3 regions of the Staphylococcus sp. acrmy genome follow, and region 1 is predicted to be linked to each of the others. Evidence: riboswitches for the same ligand, from Rfam matches in the RefSeq annotation. Region 1 holds a riboswitch; each other region holds the start of a gene.
The links. Region 1 has a riboswitch for thiamine pyrophosphate ahead of FH144_RS10120 (thiamine phosphate synthase). Riboswitches for the same ligand answer to the same signal wherever they lie in the genome.
Positions count from the first base shown of each region.

Region 1 (2,338 bases):
CGCATTAATTTGACCATCGTGAGGAATATAAATAGCCATCTCACTTGATGTGACATTACCATTCGTTAAGTGAATCAAATCGGTATCTGAAAGTTCTACCACGCTGTCATCTAATGATTTTAAGAAATGGTACTGCTTACACAAACTGTCGACGTCTTCTGGGCGATTCGCAATTTTAATCAAACCAGAAGCTTGATATTGGATATCAATGCCCGTTTCATCTTGTAATGTCTCACACAGTTTTGGGAAAAGGCTACGCGATTCAAGCGCGAGTCTAAATAAATCATTATCTTCAGTAAATTCATTCTGTGCGCCTAACATGCCACCTGCTTTGTATGAGGCATGTTTACCTGGAATATCACGATCTACAATAGCAATGTCCATTTGTGATTGGCTTAAGTTTCTAGCGATAGACATACCAATCACGCCCGAACCAATAATGAGAACGTCACGCATCTTTCAACCACTCCTTTCGTAACTGTTCAATTTGTGTCAAAGATGCGTTCATAAAGAAAGAAATTGCACAAACACCGGCAAAGCCATGAGGTAAGTCGTGAATTGTTTCTTTAGTTATACCGCCAATCGCATAGACAGAAATTGGGAGTTGTAAAACTTGGTGAATCTCTTCTATGGACCGTGGCGTCTGATTAGGTTTAGATGGTGTTTCAAAGATATGACCATAAAACACATAATCAAGATGATGCTCATAAGCTTGTGTCACAGACTGTAGTGAGTGTGTCGACATGCTGATTTCAATTTCTGGATGTCGTGCTTTGTAATCAAACGCTTGAGTGTCCATTTCACGCATGTGTAAGCATGAGAGATTTAATTTTTCTAGCAATGCAATGTCACTATGAATAATCATTTTATCTTTAGGAAATCCTTGTTTGAGCAAGTCCGTTATAAAATGAAATAAGTCTTCATGAGACATTGGTGTCCTGAATAATAGGCCGTCTATACCTTTAGCAATTTCGAGAAAATGGTGTAAATCTTTAGTCGTTAACGCTTTATAAGATGTTATAGCAATGAAAATGAGCATCACTCCTTAAGATATAAAAAAACGCTATCTCCCTCGTAGGGAAATAGCGTTTAACTTAGCTTTATGATATCCTATGCGCCACTTTCCTACGCCAGTACAAACTGGATCAGGTTCCAGGAATTATAAAGTCCGTTCTTTACTCTCAGCCCTAAACAAAGGCACTTCCAGTGGAAAATTAAATTTTATGTGTTAAAAAATAACCGTTCACGTTTTATTTCAAGTTCATTCTACAATTTTTTGGAATAGAATTCAAATCTTAGTTTATAACAAGCGGTGCAAGGCTTTTTCAAGGAAAGGATTGGTTTCATATTTAAACAAACGCAATTTAATAAAAAACTTTAAGAAAACCTATTGTAAACGATTACAAAACCTGATATTATAAATAAAAATAAGCTCAAAAGACTATGAGAATGGGCGTTATGGGATGATATTTTTAGAGAATTGGGAGTCTCGAAGAATATATTAGACAACATTTTAAGAATCAACAAATTTAAGGGAAGTAGGAAAAAGAGGAAATGGTTCAAAGACAAAAAAGAAGTAGTGTTCGCTGGTTTTTCGCATTAGCATTTTTTATTATCGGAGTTATCGCATATATGGATAGATCGAACATCTCATATATCGCGCCACAAATGATGGCTGATTTACATATGAACAAGCAACAATTTGGGTTGCTCGCTTCATTCTTCTCACTAGGTTATGCATTAATGCAAGTGCCTTCAGGTATGTTAGCAGAGAAATTTGGTCCACGTAAGATGATTACAATTGCCTTATTATGGTGGAGTGCCTTCACTATCTTTACGGGTATGATTAAACATCACGGGTTATTATATTTAGTTCGTTTCTTATTCGGTATAGGGGAAGCGCCAATGTATCCATCTAATGCCGTATTTAACTCTACTTGGTTCTCAAAAGATGAAAAAGGTAGAGCATCGAGTATGTTATTAGCAGGTTCATATTTTGGACCAGTATTAGCACCTATTATTACAATTGCGATTGTTAACGCCTTTAACTGGCAAGCAGTCTTTTATATCTTTGGTGGTGTAGGTATTTTAATCGCCATCTTATGGGGCATCATCGCAAAAGATTTACCAGAACAACATCGTATGGTGAATGAAGCAGAGAAACATTTCATTATGGAGAATCGTGATTTAGTACAAACAACGCAATCAACACCTCCATGGAATCAATTCTTCCGTCGTGTAAGTTTCTATGCGATTGCAGGACAATATTTTGTAGTTCAATTTGTAATCACATTATTCTTAATTTGGTTACCAACATATTTAACAGAACAATATCATG
Region 1 covers NZ_JALCVE010000010.1:48,235-50,572, reverse strand. The annotation lists gene thiO (glycine oxidase ThiO) at 1-456, opposite strand, end outside; gene FH144_RS10120 (thiamine phosphate synthase) at 449-1,039, opposite strand; TPP riboswitch at 1,106-1,215, opposite strand; gene FH144_RS10115 (pyruvate MFS transporter) at 1,555-2,338, shown strand, end outside.

Region 2 (2,338 bases), on a different contig from region 1:
ACCTTGTGGACTTTGTGGGGTCGTTAACGGTCCACGCACTTGGAAATATTTGCCTTTATGTTGAAGCGGTTGAATATTTGAATTATCTATCAATGTACCTTGTTCACGATTAGGTTGAAAATCATCCGTAGACCAAGATTCAAACAAACCGTTCATGACGTGAGCGAATTCGTCAGCCTTTTCATAACGGATAGAATGGTCGGGTAAAGCAGGCATGCTATGGTTCTGAGCTTCTAAATCGGTCATAGAGGTTACCAGATTCCAACCGACACGACCTCCAGTAATATGGTCGAGACTTAAGAGTTGGCGAGCAACCGTAAATGGATTTGAAAATGTGCTCGAAATGGTGGGTACTAAGCCAACATGTTGTGTTACTTGCGAAATTGCTGTTAAGTTAATCAGTGGATCAAACCAAAAGCTTGGCATAGTAGTAAAGCCAGGATTAAATGATTGGTTATCGGCGAAGAACACGACATCAAATAAGCCTTTCTCTGATAGTTGAGCAAGATGTTGATAATAGGTAACATCTCCAACGCGCTCAATACTCGAATCAGGGTGTTGCCAAGCGGCCTGGTGATGACCACAACCATAAATCAAAATACCTATGTGTAAATGATGATTATCTTTAGGCATAGCTACATAAACACTCCAATTTGAAATCAGTCGTCGTTCATTGGTGGATTAATTCATCGTTAAACCGCCATCAACTGTTATATTTTGACCAGTAATACCACTAGCTGCTTCTGTGCTTAAGTATGCGATTAAGTTAGCTAAGTCTTGAGGTGTCGTTACTTTGCGTAGTGGTGTAGTTTGTGCGATTAAATCAAATACTTCCGGCGTCGTGACTGCACTCGCATCTGTGGTCTTTAATAAGCCACCAGACACGAGATTAGCAGTGATACCGTATTGTCCTAATTCGGCTGCTACATTACGTGTGAAACCAATTAATCCAGCCTTAGCCGTCGTATATTCATGATAAGGTACGACAGGGTTTTGATATAAATTAGTACCAATACTAATGACACTACCAGCACCGCGTTCGATAAATTGAGGTATCACACTTTGCGTGACATTAAACGCAGCTTTCAAAGTGCCGTCAATTTGTTGTTGATAATCTTCCCAAGTAAGATCTTTAAACGCTTTTTGTGCAACCGGATCAAACTTGAAATTAACTAACGCATTATTTACAACGACATCAATTTGGCCAAAGTGGTCTGTCGCTTCTTTAACTAAACGTTCCACGTCTTCACGTTGTGTCACGTCAGCTTGAATAGCAATAGCCTTTTCACCAATCTCAGAAGCAATCCGTTCAGCCGCCTCCTTACTATTGTTGTAATTAATCACGACTTGGAAGCCTTGCTCAGCCAATGTTTTAACAATGGTCGCTCCTAAACCGCGACTACTTCCTGTTACTAATACTGTTCTAGCCATGTATACCGTACCTCCGTACATCTCATTTACAGTAAAAAAATACGCAACCTTCACTAGAGGAAAGTTGCGTAAATAGTAGATGTTATACGTCTATATAAAGAGTTGACAAATTTGTCACATCTCAATATTTATCTAAAATTTATCCCACACTTTCCTACGCTAGTACGATCTAGTTCAGGTTCAAAGGGTTTAGAGCTTTACTCTATCTCAGTTAAAAAACACCCCTAGTGCATATATTTATACTATAGTTACAATTTATAAGTTTTAATTTAATAAGTCAAGGCTATTTAGTTAAGTGTGCCAAAAGTTAAGACGATTTCAATTAATATAATTATATTAACTAATTTGATAATAAAAAGTATTTGCAATTATATAAGATAGAGCTTACGCTTATTCAATGATTTGATATGTTCGTATAGTTTATACTTTTTGAAAATGCAGTTCTTAACTTAATCAAAATAAATAGTAAAACAAGAAAGGAGGGATATGATGGCGTATACCATTGGACTAATACCGTCACCTGGCGTGGCGCATAAACTAGTAGATAAAGCAGTACCTAAAGTTCAAAAGCTCTTACACGAGCGTATCGATGACAATCAACAATGGAACTTTGAAAGCAAAGTAGACTTGTTAATCGGTTCGGCGGAAGATGTGTACGAAAGTATCGATAAAGCTACCGACATGAAAGAACGTTACGGTTGGGATTTTGTCATTAGTATTACTGACTTACCAAGTATCTCTAATAATAAAGTAGTGATTAGTGACTACACTAGTGAGAGTCAAGTGTCTATGCTTTCATTACCGTCACTAGGGTGGATAGATTTAGAACGTAAATTAGTGAATAGCATAGCCACTCTAGTCGAACAACTTTATAGTGACAATACGAAAGAGAGACCGAAAGTACATC
Region 2 covers NZ_JALCVE010000001.1:129,932-132,269, reverse strand. The annotation lists gene FH144_RS00610 (LLM class flavin-dependent oxidoreductase) at 1-633, opposite strand, end outside; gene FH144_RS00605 (3-oxoacyl-ACP reductase) at 682-1,431, opposite strand; TPP riboswitch at 1,566-1,667, opposite strand; gene FH144_RS00600 (5,10-methylene-tetrahydrofolate dehydrogenase) at 1,921-2,338, shown strand, end outside.
Region 2: another riboswitch for thiamine pyrophosphate. It lies ahead of FH144_RS00605 (3-oxoacyl-ACP reductase); the one in region 1 lies ahead of FH144_RS10120 (thiamine phosphate synthase).

Region 3 (2,338 bases), on a different contig from region 1:
TTTTGGAGAGTATGGTCTAGAAAGAACCTAGTGATGAACAAATTGAATATTATATGGGTATACCTATTGAAAAATCATTTAATTTAATGAGTTCAGTAGATTTAAACGAAAAAGAACTTAAGCAACTCATAAGATTATTTAGAGAAAATTATAAAGAAGTTGAAGAAGCACATTTAAATAGTTATGATGGCATGTTAAATCAACTCGAGACACTTCATAAAAAGGCTAAATTATTCGTGGTTTCTAGTAAAAAAACTGAAGTACTAAAGAGAAATTTAAAGATATTAAAGGTCGATCATTTATTCTTGGAAATCATACGGTCAGATAAAGTAAAAAATTATAAACCATCACCTGATGGTATTCTTTATATTTTAAATAAATATAACTTAAACAAAACTGAAACTATATATATCGGAGATGCTATATTTGATATTCAAATGGCAAAAAATGCAGGAGTCTCTTCATGTGCTGTAACATGGGGAAGTCATAGTGAAGAAAATTTAAAATTAGAAAATCCTGATTTCATTATTAATAGTGTAAAACAAACGAATTTTGAGAGATAAGATAGGTCGGCTAATAAATTGTAAATGTAATTAGATTTTTAATGGTGTTTCTGATTTAATTATTTATTCTCTACGTACTAAGTAATCATTTCCTCCATCTAAATTCCACTCCTAATATAGTGAATTAAATCTTAATTTGTAACTTTTTATCTTAATTGATATACTAAAGCCATAATTGAATATCATCGGATATCAATTAATATTTGCTAGGGGTGCTTTTAAGTGCTGAGAGAGGAATATTTCTCAACCCTTTGGACTTGAACTAGATAATACTAGCGTAGGGAAGCAAATGGATAAAGTAAATTTAAAATAAAATATATTCAATACATATAAAAAGACAGGATACGATTATGGTTGTCTCTATCAACCATCATTTTATTCTGTTTAATAATGTATTTTATTATTAATGATCGCTTTTTTCTAACAAATATATTCCTTTTTTGTGTGCTTAAAATTCTCTTAGCGTCATGATTATAGGAGGATTTTATGAAACAAGAAAACATTGAATTGAAAAAAGGTTTTCCAGCAAGTGAACGTGTATTTAAGCAAGGTGTAGATGAAGATATTCAGGTGCCATTTAGAAAGATTGAGTTATCTGATACACTATTCGACAATGAAAAGCGCCACAATGACCCTTTGTATGTATACGACACAGCAGGCCCTTACCATGAAGATGATTATAAAGTAGACATTTTCAAAGGTATTCCAAAAACCCGTCATCATTGGATAGAGGAGCGAAACGATACTGAGACTTATATTGGACGTCGTATACAATCTATTGATAATGGTTTTAAAAAAGAGGGGCATAAAAATCTTGTTGAACAATCTTTTGACTACCAACCGCGAAAAGCAAGTAAAGCCCATGCCATTACACAAATGTACTATGCTAAAAAAGGCATAATTACTAAAGAAATGAAATATGTGGCATGCCGAGAAGACGTGGACCCAGAATTTGTCCGTGAAGAAATTGCTAGAGGACGCGCCATTATTCCTAACAATGTAAATCACCCTGAATCTGAGCCAATGATTATTGGTAAGAATTTCCAAGTTAAAATTAATGCTAATATTGGTAACTCTATTGTCTCATCATCTATTGAAGTTGAAATAGAAAAGCTTGTATGGGCTATCCATTGGGGCGCAGATACAATCATGGATTTATCGACAGGCAAGAATATTCACTCTACTCGAGAATATTTATTGCGTAATTCTCCAGTGCCAGTGGGTACCGTGCCTATCTATCAAGCTTTGGAAAAGGTTGGTGGTGTAGCAGAGGATCTCACTTGGGAAATTTATCGAGATACGCTTATCGAACAAGCGGAACAAGGCGTTGATTATTTCACAATTCATGCGGGTGTGCGTCTACATCATGTACCACTTACTGTAGACCGCCTCACTGGCATTGTTTCTCGAGGCGGCTCAATTATGGCGCAATGGTGTTTAGCACATCACGAAGAAAGCTTTTTATACGAACATTTTGATGATATTTGTGAGATATTAGCGCAATATGATATTGCTGTCTCATTAGGTGATGGCTTACGACCAGGCTCAATTTATGATGCAAATGATGAAAGTCAAATTGCAGAATTGAAAACACTTGGAGAACTAACTGATATCGCTTGGAAACATGATGTACAAGTAATGATTGAAGGTCCTGGCCATATTCCTATGCATAAAATTAAAGAAAACCAAGAGTTAGCAGATTTCTATTGTAAAGAAGCGCCGTTCTACACACTTGGACCACTGACAACTGATATTGCACCAGCTTATGACCATAT
Region 3 covers NZ_JALCVE010000001.1:85,376-87,713, reverse strand. The annotation lists partial or broken gene FH144_RS00420 (HAD family hydrolase) at 1-563, shown strand, start outside; TPP riboswitch at 762-864, shown strand; partial or broken gene thiC (phosphomethylpyrimidine synthase ThiC) at 1,050-2,338, shown strand, end outside.
Region 3: another riboswitch for thiamine pyrophosphate. It lies ahead of thiC (phosphomethylpyrimidine synthase ThiC); the one in region 1 lies ahead of FH144_RS10120 (thiamine phosphate synthase).